One region of the Clostridium sp. BJN0013 genome, then DNA from elsewhere that is predicted to be linked to it. Evidence: a T-box and tRNA genes for the amino acid it is inferred to sense, from the RefSeq annotation. Region 1 holds a T-box; the other holds one or more tRNA genes.
What was found. A T-box is a leader RNA that pairs with one kind of tRNA and senses whether it is charged. The one in region 1 lies ahead of pheS (phenylalanine--tRNA ligase subunit alpha), so its partner is inferred to be a tRNA-Phe.
Positions count from the first base shown of each region.

Region 2: it encodes a tRNA-Phe, which carries the amino acid that the T-box ahead of pheS (phenylalanine--tRNA ligase subunit alpha) is inferred to sense. The anticodon was not compared.

Region 1 covers NZ_CP162495.1:728,182-737,005, forward strand. The annotation lists gene rplT (50S ribosomal protein L20) at 1-61, shown strand, start outside; gene AB3K27_RS03960 (TrmH family RNA methyltransferase) at 331-1,113, shown strand; T-box leader at 1,181-1,397, shown strand; gene pheS (phenylalanine--tRNA ligase subunit alpha) at 1,456-2,475, shown strand; gene pheT (phenylalanine--tRNA ligase subunit beta) at 2,538-4,916, shown strand; gene zapA (cell division protein ZapA) at 5,133-5,735, shown strand; gene AB3K27_RS03980 (DUF4489 domain-containing protein) at 5,786-6,319, opposite strand; gene AB3K27_RS03985 (hypothetical protein) at 6,474-7,250, opposite strand; gene AB3K27_RS03990 (hypothetical protein) at 7,396-8,824, shown strand, end outside.
Region 2 covers NZ_CP162495.1:3,125,711-3,134,534, reverse strand. The annotation lists gene feoB (ferrous iron transport protein B) at 1-279, opposite strand, end outside; gene AB3K27_RS16260 (ferrous iron transport protein A) at 291-569, opposite strand; gene AB3K27_RS16255 (hypothetical protein) at 838-1,242, shown strand; gene AB3K27_RS16250 (hypothetical protein) at 1,484-1,786, opposite strand; rRNA gene AB3K27_RS16245 (16S ribosomal RNA) at 2,838-4,348, shown strand; tRNA gene AB3K27_RS16240 (tRNA-Ala) at 4,460-4,535, shown strand; tRNA gene AB3K27_RS16235 (tRNA-Ile) at 4,542-4,618, shown strand; rRNA gene rrf (5S ribosomal RNA) at 6,662-6,778, shown strand; tRNA gene AB3K27_RS16225 (tRNA-Phe) at 6,788-6,863, shown strand; gene folP (dihydropteroate synthase) at 7,014-7,829, shown strand; gene folE (GTP cyclohydrolase I FolE) at 8,015-8,572, shown strand; gene AB3K27_RS16210 (HD domain-containing protein) at 8,588-8,824, shown strand, end outside.

The DNA of each region.
Region 1 (8,824 bases):
AAATGATCCTAAAGCATTTACAGAATTGGTTCAAGTAGCTAAAGCACAGTTAAATGCATAGATTTAAGATTACATAAAAGTGAGTGGAGCAAAATTTTGCTGCACTTATTTTTATCCAAAGGCTGTAAATTGGCTTACCCTAACATCTTCTTCAAAGTGGAAGATGAGCACTGCTGTGTGCCTGGATAAGTTTTTCCCCCTAAAGGATAACTATTCTAAGTGCTAAAGACACTAAGAATACTGTTAATAAGGTTTAGATGGAGAGGAGTATTTGTCATAAGCAAACTTCACCTCAATCTCTGAATCACTTGATAATATGGAGAGGATTATATGGACATAATTAAAAGTAAAGATAATTTGCATATAAAAGAGGCCAAAAAATTAAAAGAAAAAAAATATAGGACTCAAAGGAAAGAATTTATGATAGAAGGTTTTAGATTTGTAAAAGAGGCTATTGACTCTAACTTTTATATATCTCAAATCTTTTTAAGTGAAAATTTTATAAATAAAGAAGAAAAATTTTTTCTAGAGAAAAATCCCAAGGTAAAGTGTCCTATATATTTTGTTGAGGATAAGCTATTGAGAAGTATAAGCTGTACAGAGAATCCTCAAGGAATAATTGCCCTGGTAAAAAACAGGGGATTAAATGTTAAGGATGAGCAGGGCTTTTATATTTTGGCAGATAAAATACAAGATCCGGGAAATATGGGTACTATAATAAGGAGCGCCCATGCCGCAGGAGCCTTGGGGATTATAACTACCAAGGGAACAGTAGATATATATAATGAAAAAACATTGAGGGCCACCATGGGTTCTATATTCCACATACCTATAATTCAGGATGAAAATCTTGAAAAGGTAAAATCTTTAAAACAAACAGGTTTTAAGGTAATATGCAGTTCCCTTGATGCAGATACTAATTTTTATAGTATGGATTTAAAGGGGAAAATTATAATTGCTGTAGGGAACGAAGGCAGCGGACTTGGAAAAGATGTGAAGAAAATTTCAGATATAGAAGTGAGTATTCCCATGCCCGGAAAAGCTGAATCTTTAAATGCAGCTGTAGCAGCTTCTATAATGATGTTTGAAGTAGTTAGACAAAAATTAAATTGATATGTTGACAATATGTAAATGTGTATGTAAAATTTAAAGGTATAGGTAGAAATTAAACACTATATTTTAAATTACTGTGAAAGAGAGAGTAGATATATAAAAGTTTTTTAGAGAGAAAAAGTTATGGCTGAAAGCTTTTTTAAAATGGAGTATATTGAAGTTCACTCTGGAGTACTTACTGTGAAATTTAAGTAGCGGTTAAGCGGGAAATACCGATAAATATACAAGAGGATATTATTTTTAATATCAATTTGGGTGGTAACGCGGAGTAGTTCGTCCCTTAATGGGAGGAGCTTTTTTTATTTTTAAATTTAATCTCATTTCTAGAAAGGAGCATTTAATATGAAGGAAAAATTAAAACAGATAAAAGAAAATGCATTTAAAGAATTACAAAATAAAGGAAAAGATTTAGATATAGAAAGTATAAGAATTAAATATTTAGGCAAAAAAGGTGAGTTGACTCGTATATTAAGAGGAATGAAAGAACTTTCCAAAGAAGAAAGACCAATTATAGGTAAGCTTGCCAATGAAATTAGAGCTTCCCTTGAAAATGCAATAGAGGAGGCATCGCAAAAAATAAAATCTGGTGAAAGGGAATCAAGACTTAAAAATGAAACTATTGATATCACTATGCCGGGAATAAAGCAAAGTATAGGAAGACGTCATCCGTTGGAACAAGTCCTTGAAAATATGAAAGAAATATTTGTTTCTATGGGATTTACTATAGAAGAGGGACCAGAGGTAGAGCTAGATTATTATAATTTTGAGGCTCTAAATATACCTAAAAATCATCCAGCCAGAGGAGAACAGGATACTTTTTACATAAATGATAATTTAGTTTTAAGAACTCAAACTTCACCTACGCAGATAAGAACTATGGAAAAACAGAAACCACCTATAAAAATGATATCTCCAGGAAAGGTTTATCGTTCGGATTCGGTAGATGCCACTCATTCCCCTATATTTTATCAAATGGAGGGACTTGTAGTTGATAAAGGTATAACTTTTGCAGATTTAAAAGGTACCCTTGAACTATTTGCCAGAAAAATGTTTGGACATGAGATGAAAACAAAATTCAGACCACATCATTTTCCTTTTACAGAGCCTTCTGCGGAAATGGATGCTACCTGTTTTGTATGTAATGGAGAAGGTTGTAGAGTGTGTAAAGGAGAGGGTTGGATAGAACTTTTAGGCTGTGGTATGGTTCATCCACAGGTTCTAAGAAATTGCAAAATAGATCCTGAAATATATAGTGGGTTTGCCTTTGGCATGGGTGTAGATAGAATGGTTATGTTAAAGTATGGAATAGATGATATAAGAAATATGTATGAAAGTGATATGAGATTTTTAGACCAATTTTAGTATATAGATTAATATTACAAGGTTTAATCAACATAATTATACTTTAGAAAGGAGATTTTTATATGAAAGTTCCAGTAACATGGTTAAGAGATTATGTAGACATAAATATTACGGGTAAAGAGTTGGGGGATAGACTTACTCTAAGTGGTTCAAAAGTAGAGGAGGTAGTTACAACAGGAGAAGACATACAAAATGTAGTTACAGGTAAATTAATAAAAATAGAAAATCACCCTGGGGCAGATAACTTGTTTGTATGTCAGGTGGATGTTGGGAGAGAAGAACCTCTGCAAATTATAACAGCAGCTAAAAATATGAAAGAAAAAGATATAATTCCAGTGGCATTACATGATTCCATTATTTACGGAGGAGTAAAGATAAAAAGAGGAAAACTTAGAGGGCTTATATCAAATGGTATGTTTTGTTCTGAGGAGGAACTTGGAATAGCAGGAGATAAACAAATAGATGGACTTATGATTTTACCGGAGGATACCCCCATTGGAAAAGATATAAAAGAAGTATTAAATATGACAAGTTCCATATTAGATTTAGAAATAACATCCAATAGACCGGATTGCTTAAGCATTCTGGGAATAGCCAGGGAAACTGCAGCAACCTTAAATGAAACCTATAAAGTGCCTGAATTTAAATACAGCTCTTCTTCCAGAGAAGATATACAGGATAAATTGAAAGTTGAAATAAAGGATGGTCTTTGTAGAAGATACATAGCCCGGGGAGTAACAGATGTAAAAATAAAGCCCTCTCCTTCATGGATAGAAGAAAGACTTTTAAAAGCAGGAGTAAGACCTATAAACAACATAGTAGATATAACCAACTTTGTAATGCTGGAAATGGGAGCACCTATGCATGCCTATGATATAAGGGAAATAACTTCAGGGAGCATAGTGGTTGAAAGGGCAGAAGAAGGAGAAAAGTTTATTACATTAGATAGTGAAGAAAGAATATTGGATAAAGATACACTTACCATAAAAGATGGAAATAGAACCATAGGAATTGCAGGAATAATGGGAGGGCTTAATTCTGAAATTAGAGATGACACTTCTTCAGTTGTTTTTGAATGTGCTAACTTTAATGGAACTAACATAAGAATCTCTTCCCAAAAATTAGCTCTTAGAACAGAGGCTTCTTCCAGATTTGAAAAAGATCTGGATCCTAATTTAGCTGAAATTGCCATGGATAGGGCCTGCCATTTAATAGAGATGTTAGGTTGTGGAAAAGTAATGCAAGGTACCATTGATGTATATAATGAAAAAGTTTATCCTCGCAGTCTGCAGGTTGATTGTAATTGGGTAAATAAATTTTTAGGAACTGAGATATCAAAGGAACATATGGCAGAATATTTAAATAGGCTGGAATTGAAAACGGAAATAGATAAGGATACTTTAAAAATAGAAGTGCCTACTTTTAGAGGAGATATAAATATAAAAGAAGATGTGGCAGAGGAGATTGCTAGAATATATGGCTATGATAATATACCTTCTACCATAATAAAAAGTGTAAGTACAAAAGGGGGAAAAAGTGAAAAACAAAAATTAGATGATAGAATTATAGAGACAATGATTTCCAGTGGATTCAGTCAATCTATAAATTATTCTTTCATTAGTAAAAAGGTATTTGATAAAATACTTTTACCTGAAGGTAGCCCTCTCAGAAATGCAGTAACTATAAAGAATCCTCTGGGGGAAGATTATAGTATAATGAGGACTACTACATTATCTTCAATGATGGAGTGTTTAAGCAGAAATTACTCTAGAAAAAATGATCTGGTAAGATTATTTGAAATAGGGAAAATATATATTCCTCATAAAGATGTGAATAAACTGCCCAAGGAGAAAAATATTATAACTATTGGTATGTATGGTAGTTCAGATTATTTTAATTTAAAAGGTGCAGTGGAAAATATACTGGAAATTTTAAAAATAGAAAGATTTTCTTTTCAAAGAGAAACTAAAAATTCAAGTTTTCATCCTGGAAGAACTGCACTGCTTTATATAAAAAAAGACTTAGTAGGAGTATTGGGAGAAGTGCATCCTCAGGTATGTGAAAATTATGAAGTTGAAGAAAGATGTTATATAGCAGAACTTGATTTAGATATACTATATAAATATACCAATTCCTATAAAAAATATGTTCCTCTTCCTAAATTTCCATCAGTCACCAGAGACTTGGCAATATTAGTAGATGATGATATATTGGCACAGGATATAGAGGACATTATAAAGAAACAAGGTGGGAATATGGTAGAAAAAGTAAAATTCTTTGACATTTATAAAGGAAAACAAATAGAACAAGGTAAAAAGAGTATAGCCTATTCCATATCCTATAGACTTTCAAATAAAACACTTACTGATACTGAAGTTAATAAAGTCCACGATAAAATATTAAAGGCCTTGGAATACAAGCTGGGAGCACAGCTTAGATAAAATGATTCTTAGGTAAAGTGATTTTTATGGCTTAGATAGAAATTAATTTTTCTTTCTAGGCCTTAAAATATGGTTAATATTATATTTAGTACATATTTTGGTCTAATTTATATAGAAATATATGGAATTTTTAAATAATATATTTAATATGTAAAAGATTTATGATAAAATATCCATATGGGTTTAGAAAACATCATGATTTGAGAGGGTGTTTAAATGAATGTAGTGACAGTTTTTATAAATGGAATTGAATATAATTTAAAGGGAGACGAACAAGAGGAGTATTTACATAAGGTTGCTAGTTATGTAGATAAAAAAATAAAAGGTGTATTAAAAAATAATAGTAAGTTAAGCACTTCCTCAGCTGCCGTTTTATCTGCAATTAACGTAGCAGATGATATGTTAAAAACACAAAAGCACAATCATGAATTGTTAAAGAAATTGGATGAACTGAGGGAAATTGAGAAATCCAATAGGGAACAGATTAATTTTTTAAAAGAAGAGCTTAATTCTTTAGAAGAAGTTAATATGGAACTTAAAATTAAACTTGAAAATAGTAGCGATGGCAAGAGTATAAATGAAAAAGAACATCAGATTAACAAATTACAGGAAGAATTAAAGATTGAGAAAGAATCAACTCAAAAATATATCAATGAAAATAGAAAACTTATGTCACAAAATAAAGAATTGAAATTTCAAATACAATCAGAAAAATATAAGGTGATAGATCTTCAACATAAATTAATAGAAAATGAAATAAGTCTGGTAAAGGAAAAAAAACAAAAAAACCCTCTTTTAAATAATGATGGAGTAAAATGAAAAAACTCAAGGCTCGTTACCTTGAGTTATAATAATTCAATATGCACAAATTAACAGCATGAACTAGATCCACATGTAGCTACTGCTCCAAGAGTTGCGTTGTTGATAGCAAGAGTACCAACGGTAACTGCACTGGCAACAGTGGCAACTACAGTATAGGTACAGCAGCAATCATTGCAGCAGGTATCATTGCAGTCACATACGAAAAATGAGAATGTCTGGCTGGATACTAGTGCTACTAAGTCAAAAGTGTATGCAGGACCTACAGGGGTAGGTGTAATTTGGTTACCACACTGTTTAAATATTTGAAAATTTACAGTACCGGTAAAAGCAACAGCTGCAACGAGATTGCTTGCAAATTCAAGTTTGATGCATGGATCCTTTAATTTGCAGGTATTTAATGTTAGTGTAGCAAGGGTAAAAGTGGTACCCAGGACAGTAGCAGCAGGTAATGTAGTTGAACTAGGGCATCCGCATTTTACAATAGTTTGACAGTCTTGTTCTTGTTTTTTATTGCAAGGATCAAACTCACGTTTACTGCAAGGATCATAATTGTCTCTATAATATTTTGACATAGAATTCATGAATAAAGTCCTCCTTTTTATATTTAAAGTTAAAATAGCTTATAACAAAGATAATTTTTAAAAAAATTATTTTTATTATAATTGATAATTTTGTCATTGGCTTCTACTATAATATATGATTTCCAGAAAAAAAGGTGATCACATATAAAAAAACTTAAAGTATTTCAGTGGAATCTTCCGTATTATCAGAGTAAGGGAATAATGGTTCTAAGTTTTGATCAGGATAAAACTTAGGAACAGGAGCTTTTTCAAATATTTCGCATGGATTTTCTTCGGATTCTTCACATGGCTCATCTGGAATTGGACAGTAACTATAAGCTGGAATGAGCAGCTGTACAATAAGTTCGCACTTTACAATAATGTAGTATCCCAAGGTAATATCCAAAACGAAATTTCCTGAAGAGTCTTCTGTTAATTCGCCATCCAGTGCATCTGCAACCATTTCAAGTTTAATAATATTTGAATCTATATCTTTAGGGTAGGCAGCAGGGGTAAAATTACCGGAAGTTTCAGCTATTGAATCGGGACAATAAAACTTTCCGATTACGTCTGTTCTATTAATTTCATAAAATTCAGTTTTATTTACATTATTGCAATCAACATAATCCGCATAGAAAGAAATAATATAAGAAATAATAACCTTTTTAAAACCTTCATTCCTTTTGATAGGAATCCTATCTACAGAAATTAACTTTATATTAAAATCTCTACTTCCAAGATATCTCTTAGGATCAACAAGAGCATTGCTTCTTAATTCACTATCTGTTCTATTTGTATCGGGTCCTTCATTGTATACAAGACACCGTTTAATTAGACATTGATCAAATACTTTAGGTACCTCAATACAAACTAATTCAGAAGGATCAGGTAAACGTCCTTGTTTGTTTACAAGACCAGGACGTGGTACAAATTTATTAAAATTAATGGACATAAATTCTCCTCCTTTTATAAATATTTATCATAAAAAATAGGCACTCCTACACTGGTATAGTATGCTTGATTATTTATAGTTGTGATTTTAGTAATACATTTTATAAAGATTTTATAAAATATAAATAGGGGAGGTGAAAAATATCATGACTAATAAATACCCATGGATATTTATAAATAATAAAAAAGAAGTATGGAAATTTTATTTAAATAATAATAATGAATTAATGTATAAGGTAATGTATGAAAAAGAAAAATGGACTGAAGAAAAAGTTATTGATACGGGAATAATTGAATTTGCAATATGTGTAGAGGATGAACTAATTCATATATTATATATCAATAAAAGAAATGAAGTGAAATACTGTACAAGAAAAGAGGACAAGTGGATTGGAGAAAGAGTTTATAATGTAAAAAAAGATAACTTTCAAGTACAGGATTTGAAAGCTATGATTTTACAAGGTAAAATGCATCTGTTTTATTTACTGGCTGCAGTAGATGGCAGTAAACGGGGAATTTTAAAACACTGCCTTTGGGATGGTAAAGAAATAAAACTATATACTATTCAATATATAGTTTTATCACATAAAGTTGATAGATATTATGAAATACAATTAAATAAAAAAAATTGTATTGATATTTTTTTTATTTCAAACAGAGGTAATGAATTATCCTTAAATTATTGTACTTATAATAAAAATTCCTGGACCGAAGCTAAAAGACTCTATGGAATTCAAGGTGATAATATAATATTCAAGGTATTAAACACACCTTATGCCTACAATATAGTTAACAAAATTAAAGAGGGAGCCATATATTCACTGGAACATGTCCGTGTAGAAGAAAATGTAAGTATGAAAAAATATAAAATTTACACGGGAAATATAGAACCCATTGAACCGATTATGTTTTATATAGATGATAGAATGTTTACTTGTTGGCATGAAGAAAGTCATATTTTTTGTTCTGAATATAAATTTGGAAAATGGGAAACTCCAGTTAAATTCAACAAAAATTTAAAAATTCCTATCAGATCATATAATTTTTTGAATATGGAAAATATAAGTACATCACATATAGTCTATGGCATAGAAGATAAAGATTTCTATATTTTCACTTTTGAAGAGCTAGTTGAAAATCATGTATCCATAGTGGAAGAAGAAAAGTCAGCAAATGACCCTAGTATTGGAGCTGAAGATAAAAGTATTGAAGAAATAAAAGATAAGTTTAAAAGGATATGTTATGAAAATAGCCTCCTTAAAGAAAAAATTGATTCATTTAGTATTAACATGAAAAAGAAAAAATTTATTGTACAGGAGTATGAAGATAAAATCAATAGAATACTTGAAGAAAAGAAGAAATTAAAGGAACATTGTAATTTTTTTATGGAAGTTAAACAAAATATTCAAAGGGAATTGGATGAAACAAAAAGTGAATTGGAAAAACAGAGGATGTTTAATAATAATATGAAAAATGATGTAAATAAAAGAAATAAAGATAATAAACTTCTTAAGGAAAAAATAGATTCTTTGATAGAAGAGAATACTAGACTTAAGGAAGAATTGGATTTTGAGA
Region 2 (8,824 bases), 1.7 Mb from region 1:
TTCTTCCTCTGTAGAAGATGCAAAAAGTGAATAGGTTCCAGGAAGATCTACTAATATATTCTCTTTACCGTTATGTGTAAATTCTCCTCTTGCATTTACAACTGTTTTTCCTGGCCAGTTGCCAGTATGTTGATGGAGTCCTGTAAGTGCATTAAAAACTGTACTTTTACCGGTATTGGGGTTGCCAGCAAGAGCAATAACATATTGACCTTCCTTTTTTTCAATTTTGAATAAGTCTGATAAGGAATTATTTTGGGTAGATTGAAATGTTAGACCCATTATAGACCTCCCTATATAATATTTGTCCTGATTTTAGAAGATAATCTGTTTTCGTATGAATTTGTCCTTGAATTTACTAAAATCAAGGATGACTCTTCATTTCTAAGCGCTATCATTGCACCTCTAATGTTATAAACGGTAGGATCGCCAGAGGGACCTTTTCTTACTACTTCTATCGTTGCACCTTTAGTTAAACCCAATGCAAGCATTCTTTCTCTTAACATTCCAGTAGATAATAAATTATCAATTGTAACATAACTTCCTATGGGTACATTATTAAGTTTCAGCATAAAATATCCTCCTAAAAATTAAGTTTAATGTATTATTTGAAATTAATTGAAGATTTTTTGAATTTAATAGCCATGAAATTTGGTGTGTATTTGATTTTGTTGCATGTGGCTAATTTTGTTTCCTAAAGCTAACTTTAATAATAATGTATGCTGGTAGTTTTGAAATTGTTACATAATAGAATAAAAAATTTTTAATAAAGAGTTAATTCTAGCATATATTTTATTAAAAGTATTTTTATATTTATAAAGTTTAAGGAGGATGGAATTTATGAGAGAACAATTGCTAAGTATATTGGTTCAATTTATTTTAGGTGTAGTTGGAATAATAGCAGCATATGTGCTTAAGAAAATTTCGGATGCTTTGGAACTACAAAAGCAATCAACTATAGCAAAAAAAGGAGCATATAATTATAATCATGCTCTTAGCATTGCAAAAGGCATGTATTATGTATTAGAAGAGGAATTTAGTTCCGTAAAAAAAGCAGGAAAGAAGAAAAAGGATGAAATGGAAAAAAGACTATTACAGGTAATACCGGGGCTTACACAAAATGAATTAGATTCTATAAATAAAGAGGTATGTAATAGTGTTGAACAAATAGGTGCTCAAATATTAGATAGTGTGGAAACAACACCGACCAGTGCAGAAGATGTATTAAAGGATGGAGAGATTTAAAAGATTTAGCGGAATATAAAATTTCATCTAAGTCTGAGAATAATTTAAGTTTAATTATATAATGTATACTTAAGAATTTAAATTTAGTGAATAGAACATAACAAATTATGCAAATAATAAAAGAGCAAAGATGCTCTTTTATTTATTTGCATAATAAATTTTGTTATTCATAAAAGTAGAAAGATTATATATTTTTCGATATTTTTAAGTATGAATCAATAAGTTAATTATATTTTAGGCTTTATAGTTCTTTATTTTCAATATCTACTTTAAGATTTTCTTCTACATATATGCTATCTAAATCTACTTTTTGCTCTCTAATAAAAAATTCAGCTAGTCTATGTATTGTGGTATCCCCGTACATAGGCACATTTTCCTCACTTTCCAAAATATATTTTATATTTTGGGTAACAGGATTTATAAATTTTTTGATTCCCCAAAGTTTACAATAATTTGTAGAATGCTTATCTTGTTTTATAGATATGCTTTTAGTGTTATTGTCATACTCAAAAGTATGCTCTTCATCTGATATTTTAATTTTCATAATTATTTCTCCTTTCAGGTTTTCATATACTTATTGCATAATAAATATTAAAGAAAGTCAATACATTTTAACTTATTATAAAGAAAATTTTTAAATAATTATGTTTAGTGAAGTTAAGAAATAGTTTTTTTATATAATTATAGTATATTATCATATTTAATATGTTATGCAAGTATTGTATCATTATAATATTATTAGTATTATTAATATATACAATACTAATAATATCTTCTATGAAGATAAATATTATAGATGTACCTGATTAAATTTGACTAAAATGGTGGGATTATCCTATCCCCCATTAGTATTTTTGTTAAACTATCATTATAGCACTGACGATTAAGTAATAATGTTAAGTGGTTTATAGGTTTAAGTGAAGTTTGTGCAGGAGGGATGCTTTTCTTTATGTGAATCTTGGTTACTCTAAGCTTGGTTCGACCTTTAGAGTTTGAGTAAACTTGTTCTGGTAAGAATATTGACCAATGAGCCATCCAACTTCTATAAGTGGTGGTAGTTTGCAATAAATTAGTGAAAAATAAATAAATATAAAAAAGGTGTTTAAAAGATATTGACAAAGGGAAAATGAGATGATATACTATAAAAGCTGTCTGGGAAAACAGGCGGCAGTAAAGATTAGATATGATCCTTGAAAATTAAACAGAATGAAGAACATAGGTAAACTTATTTATTAAAGAATAAACCAGCAATTCTTTTGAGCTGCGAGAGCAGTAGAGGAAGTAATTTCGTAATTAAGTATATTTAAGCAGTATTTTGCTGAAAGAGATATACTAAAATTACTAGTAGCGAGTACAGCGAGGAAAAGGCTGAATGAGGAGCGGAACTTACTTGTGTAATTGAGCACCGGAATGAGGCATTTGACGAAGCTGGGCGAAGCTAATAGTAATTTTCAAAAAATTAATAATGACGAATAGTTCAAGGAAAGACTTGAGTGAGGAACAGAGTTTACTTTGGGTAAATGAGTACCGCAGCGAAAGGCTTGACGCAGAAATATGAAGTTAGTATTAATTTTTAACAGAGTCAATAAAACTTTTAAAATAAGAGTTTGATCCTGGCTCAGGACGAACGCTGGCGGCGTGCCTAACACATGCAAGTCGAGCGAGGAAGCCCTTTCGGGGGTGGAATAGCGGCGGACGGGTGAGTAACACGTGGGTAACCTGCCTCAAAGAGGGGGATAGCCTCCCGAAAGGGAGATTAATACCGCATAGAAGGTAAAAACCGCATGGAGGATACCTTAAAGGAGAAATCCGCTTTGAGATGGGCCCGCGTCGCATTAGCTAGTTGGAGGGATAAAAGCCCCCCAAGGCGACGATGCGTAGCCGACCTGAGAGGGTGAACGGCCACATTGGAACTGAGAAACGGTCCAGACTCCTACGGGAGGCAGCAGTGGGGAATATTGCACAATGGGCGAAAGCCTGATGCAGCAACGCCGCGTGAGTGAAGAAGGTTTTCGGATCGTAAAGCTCTGTCATCCGGGACGATAATGACGGTACCGGAAGAGGAAGCCACGGCTAACTACGTGCCAGCAGCCGCGGTAATACGTAGGTGGCGAGCGTTGTCCGGAATTACTGGGCGTAAAGGGTGTGCAGGCGGATATTTAAGTGAGATGTGAAAGACCCGGGCTTAACCCGGGCAGTGCATTTCAAACTGGATATCTAGAGTGCAGGAGAGGAGAACGGAATTCCTAGTGTAGCGGTGAAATGCGTAGAGATTAGGAAGAACACCAGTGGCGAAGGCGGTTCTCTGGACTGTAACTGACGCTGAGGCACGAAAGCGTGGGTAGCAAACAGGATTAGATACCCTGGTAGTCCACGCCGTAAACGATGAGTACTAGGTGTAGGGGGTATCGACCCCTCCTGTGCCGCAGTAAACACAATAAGTACTCCGCCTGGGAAGTACGATCGCAAGATTAAAACTCAAAGGAATTGACGGGGACCCGCACAAGCAGCGGAGCATGTGGTTTAATTCGAAGCAACGCGAAGAACCTTACCTGGACTTGACATCCCCTGAATAACTTGTAATGGAGGAAGCCCTTTGGGGCAGGGAGACAGGTGGTGCATGGTTGTCGTCAGCTCGTGTCGTGAGATGTTAGGTTAAGTCCTGCAACGAGCGCAACCCCTGTTGTTAGTTGCCATCACAGGAAGGTGGGCACTCTAACAAGACTGCCGCGGTTAACGTGGAGGAAGGTGGGGATGACGTCAAATCATCATGCCCCTAATGTCCAGGGCGACACACGTGCTACAATGGGCAGAACAGAGAGAAGCAATACCGCGAGGAGGAGCAAATCTCAAAAACTGCTCCCAGTTCGGATTGCAGGCTGAAACCCGCCTGCATGAAGTTGGAGTTGCTAGTAATCGCGAATCAGCATGTCGCGGTGAATACGTTCCCGGGTCTTGTACACACCGCCCGTCACACCATGAGAGCTGGCAACACCCGAAGTCCGTAGTCTAACCAAGGAGGACGCGGCCGAAGGTGGGGTTAGTGATTGGGGTGAAGTCGTAACAAGGTAGCCGTAGGAGAACCTGCGGCTGGATCACCTCCTTTCTAAGGAGTCGAAAGGCAGGGAAAGCTTGCCTTAAAAGCTGGGGAATATAGATAAGTAAGTTACCATTTATTCTGTTTAATTTTGAGGGATCATATCCTTCTAGTTAATTTGGGGGTATAGCTCAGCTGGGAGAGCACCTGCCTTGCACGCAGGGGGTCAAGAGTTCGAATCTCTTTATCTCCACCATGTTATGGGCTTATAGCTCAGCTGGTTAGAGCGCACGCCTGATAAGCGTGAGGTCGATGGTTCGAGTCCATTTAAGCCCACCAAGTACAAGAAAAAAATATTTATAATTCACATTGTAAATTGTGCACTGTGAATTGAAAGAATTTTGTCCTTTGAAAATTGCACAGTAAATAAAAGAAGTAAAGCTAAGGTTAGAAATAACCTTTGTAGTAGTAAGTATAATTAAAGTTATGCTTGCATTGTAATAAATAACTAAGGATAAAAAATTGGTAATAACGAGTACAGCAAGGAAAAGGCCGAATTAGGAGCAGAGTTTACTTATGTAAATGAGCACCGCAGTGAGGCATTTGATGCAGCTGTGCGAAGTTAATAGCAATTTTTTAATGAAACTCACTCAGCTAAGGCTGAGGAGTGCAATTTAGGAACCAAATCAAAGATTTGGACTAAATTATCAGGTCAAGCTACAAAGGGCGCATGGAGGATGCCTTGGCACCAGGAGCCGAAGAAGGACGTGATAAGCTGCGAAAAGCTCTGGGTAGGCGCAAATAGCCAGAGAACCAGAGATATCCGAATGGGGAAACCCACCTAAAAAACAATAGGTACTGCAGGGTGAATATATAGGTCTGCAGAGGGAAACCCGGGGAACTGAAACATCTAAGTACCCGGAGGAAGAGAAAGAAAAATCGATTTTCTAAGTAGCGGCGAGCGAAAGGGAAAGAGCCCAAACCGGAAACTTGTTTCCGGGGTAGAGGTCAGGTAAAAAAAATTGTGGAAGCTTAATTGAATACAACTGGAAAGATGAGCCGCAGAAGGTAAAAGCCCTGTAAGTGAAAAGCAGAAACGAAATAACCTGTACCGGAGTACCACGAGACACGAGAAACCTTGTGGGAAGCAGGGAGGACCACCTCCCAAGGCTAAATACTACCTGGTGACCGATAGAGGAGGAGTACCGTGAGGGAAAGGTGAAAAGAACCCCGGGAGGGGAGTGAAAGAGAACCTGAAACCGTGTGTCCACAAACAGTCGAAGTACGTTAAAGTACGACGGCGTGCTTTTTGTAGAACGAGCCAGCGAGTTACAGCATGCAGCAAGGTTAAATACTTAAGGTATGGAGCCGAAGGGAAACCGAGTCTGAAAAGGGCGGGGAGTTGTATGCTGTAGACCCGAAACCGGGTGACCTATCCATGGCCAGGTTGAAAGTGAAGATGCTTGCTACCCGCGATTGGACGGAAAGACCCCGTAGAGCTTTACTGCAGTTTATCACTGAATTTTGGTATTGCCTGTACAGGATAGGTGGGAGGCAGGGAAAGAAGTGCGCCAGCATTTGTGGAGCCAACGTTGGGATACCACCCTGGCAGTACTGAAATTCTAACCGGAGTGCATGAAACTGGACACGGGACAATGATAGGCGGGCAGTTTGACTGGGGCGGTCGCCTCCAAAAGAGTAACGGAGGCGTACAAAGGTTCCCTCAGAAGGGTTGGAAATTCTTCGGAGAGTGCAAAGGCAAAAGGGAGCTTGACTGCGACACAAACAGGTGGAGCAGGGACGAAAGTCGGGCTTAGTGATCCGGTGGTACCTCGTGGGAGGGCCATCGCTCAACGGATAAAAGCTACCTCGGGGATAACAGGTTGATCTCCCCCAAGAGTTCACATCGACGGGGAGGTTTGGCACCTCGATGTCGGCTCGTCGCATCCTGGGGCTGGAGTAGGTCCCAAGGGTTGGGCTGTTCGCCCATTAAAGCGGCACGCGAGCTGGGTTCAGAACGTCGTGAGACAGTTCGGTCCCTATCCGTCGCGGGCGTAGGAAATTTGAGGGGAGCTGTCCCTAGTACGAGAGGACCGGGATGGACTGACCGCTGGTGAACCAGTTGTTCCGCCAGGAGCACAGCTGGGTAGCTAAGTCGGGAAGGGATAAACGCTGAAAGCATCTAAGTGTGAAGCCCACCCCAAGACGAGATTTCCCATGGCGAAAGCCAGTAAGACCCCTCCGAGAAGAGGAGGAGATAGGTCAGGGGTGTAAGCATGGCAACATGTTAAGCTGACTGATACTAATAGGTCGAGGGCTTGACCAAATAATATTTACTGTGCAATTTTGAGGGGATAAAACTCCTGAACAAAAGAATAGAAATCTGGTGGCAATAACGTGGAGGCAACACCCCTTACCATTTCGAACAGGAAGGTTAAGTTCCACAGTGCCCATGGTACTGCAGGGGAGGCCCTGTGGGAGAGCAGGTCGCTGCCGGATAACTAATATGGCCAGATAGCTCAGTCGGTAGAGCAGAGGACTGAAAATCCTCGTGTCCCTGGTTCGATTCCTGGTCTGGCCACCAAAACTTCAGGTTTTTATCTGAAGTTTTTTTCATATGCAATAAGAATGTAAGAGGGAGGATATTTGTATATTCCCCAATATTTTGTTAAAATAAATAATATGTAAAAATAATTATGGTATTTAATAAAAAATAATGACTGAAGGTGGCATAATGAGTAGAATAATGAGAATAGGTAAAAAAGATTTTGAAATAGGTAAGAGAACTTATATAATGGGTATACTTAATGTTACGCCGGATTCTTTTTCAGATGGGGGAAAATTTAATAATATAGAATTAGCTTTAGAACATGCTAAGCAAATGGAGGCAGAAGGAGCTGATATAATAGATATAGGCGGGGAATCCACAAGACCAGGTTATGAAACCATAACTCAACAGGAAGAATTAGAAAGAATCATTCCTGTAATAGGAATATTAGCAAAACATATAAAAATACCTATTTCAGTGGATACATATAAATCAAAGGTTGCAGAACAAGCATTAAATGCCGGTGCATCTTTTATAAATGATGTATGGGGATTTAAAAAAGATCCTCGTATGGCATTTGTGACCGCCCATTATAAAGTTCCGTGTTGTTTGATGCATAATAGGGATAATACAAATTATAATGCCTTAATAGAGGATATATTAAATGATTTAAAAGAAAGTATAAACATTGCTTTAAAAGCTGGAGTAGAGGATAAAAATATAATATTAGATCCTGGAATTGGGTTTGGTAAAGATTATGAACAGAATTTAAGTGTTATGCGCAATTTAGAAAGATTTTCTGAACTGGGATATCCTGTACTTTTAGGAACCTCTAGAAAATCAATTATAGGAAATACACTAAACCTTAAAGTACATGAGCGATTAGAAGGTACTATAGCTACTACAGTTATAGGAATAATGAAAAAATGTGATTTTGTAAGAGTTCATGATGTTAAAGAAAATAAGAGAGCTGCTATAATGTCAGATGCTATAGTTAGGTAACATAATTCATTAGAAAAATTTATAAAGGAGCGTATTGTGGTGCTTATCCCCACTTTCAAGAAGCTGGGGATATCGAAACTAATTTCAGTGTTTAGATAAATTAGTTGTTTTTAAAAATAGATGATTTGACGTATTTTGAGGAGGTAAATATTGAGTATCTTTTTTATGCTCAATATATTTGTATTATGGATGAAAATAAAATTAAAGAAGCTATAAAAATGATTATAGAAGCTATAGGAGAAGATCCAGAAAGGGAAGGACTTTTAGAAACTCCTGATAGAATTGCTAGAATGTATACTGAAATATTTTCAGGACTGAAGCAAGAGCCAGGAGAACATTTAAAAAAAGTGTTTACTGTAAATAGTGACGATATTGTATTAGAAAAAGACATTCAATTTTATTCTATGTGTGAACATCATTTTATGCCCTTTTATGGGAAAGCACATGTAGCATATATACCTAATGACAAAGTTGTTGGATTAAGTAAACTGGCAAGAACCGTTGAGGTATTTGCAAGAAGGCTTCAACTTCAAGAAAGAATGACTGCTCAAATTGCAGATTCAATAATGAATTATTTGGAAGTAAAAGGAGTCATGGTTGTTATTGAAGCAGAACATATGTGTATGACCATGAGAGGGATAAAAAAGCCAGGAAGTAAAACCGTTACAGTTGTTACTAGAGGAATATTTAAAAGTGAAACTAAATTTAGAAATGAAGTTTATGAAATGATAAAAATGAAATAGAAGGTAGGTAAGTTTTTGAATAGAATAAACACTATTTTAAACAATCAGAAATTTTGTAAATATTTACAAAAAATTTCTCAAATAGAAAAGCGTAGAGAGTTTTGTAAACATGATATGTGTCATTTGTTAGATGTAGCCAGAATAGCCTATATAATGGTATTGGAAAATAATATTCAAATTAAAAAAGAAACTATATATGTAGCTGCCTTGCTGCATGACATAAGAAAATGGGTGCAATATGAGAAGGGTGTA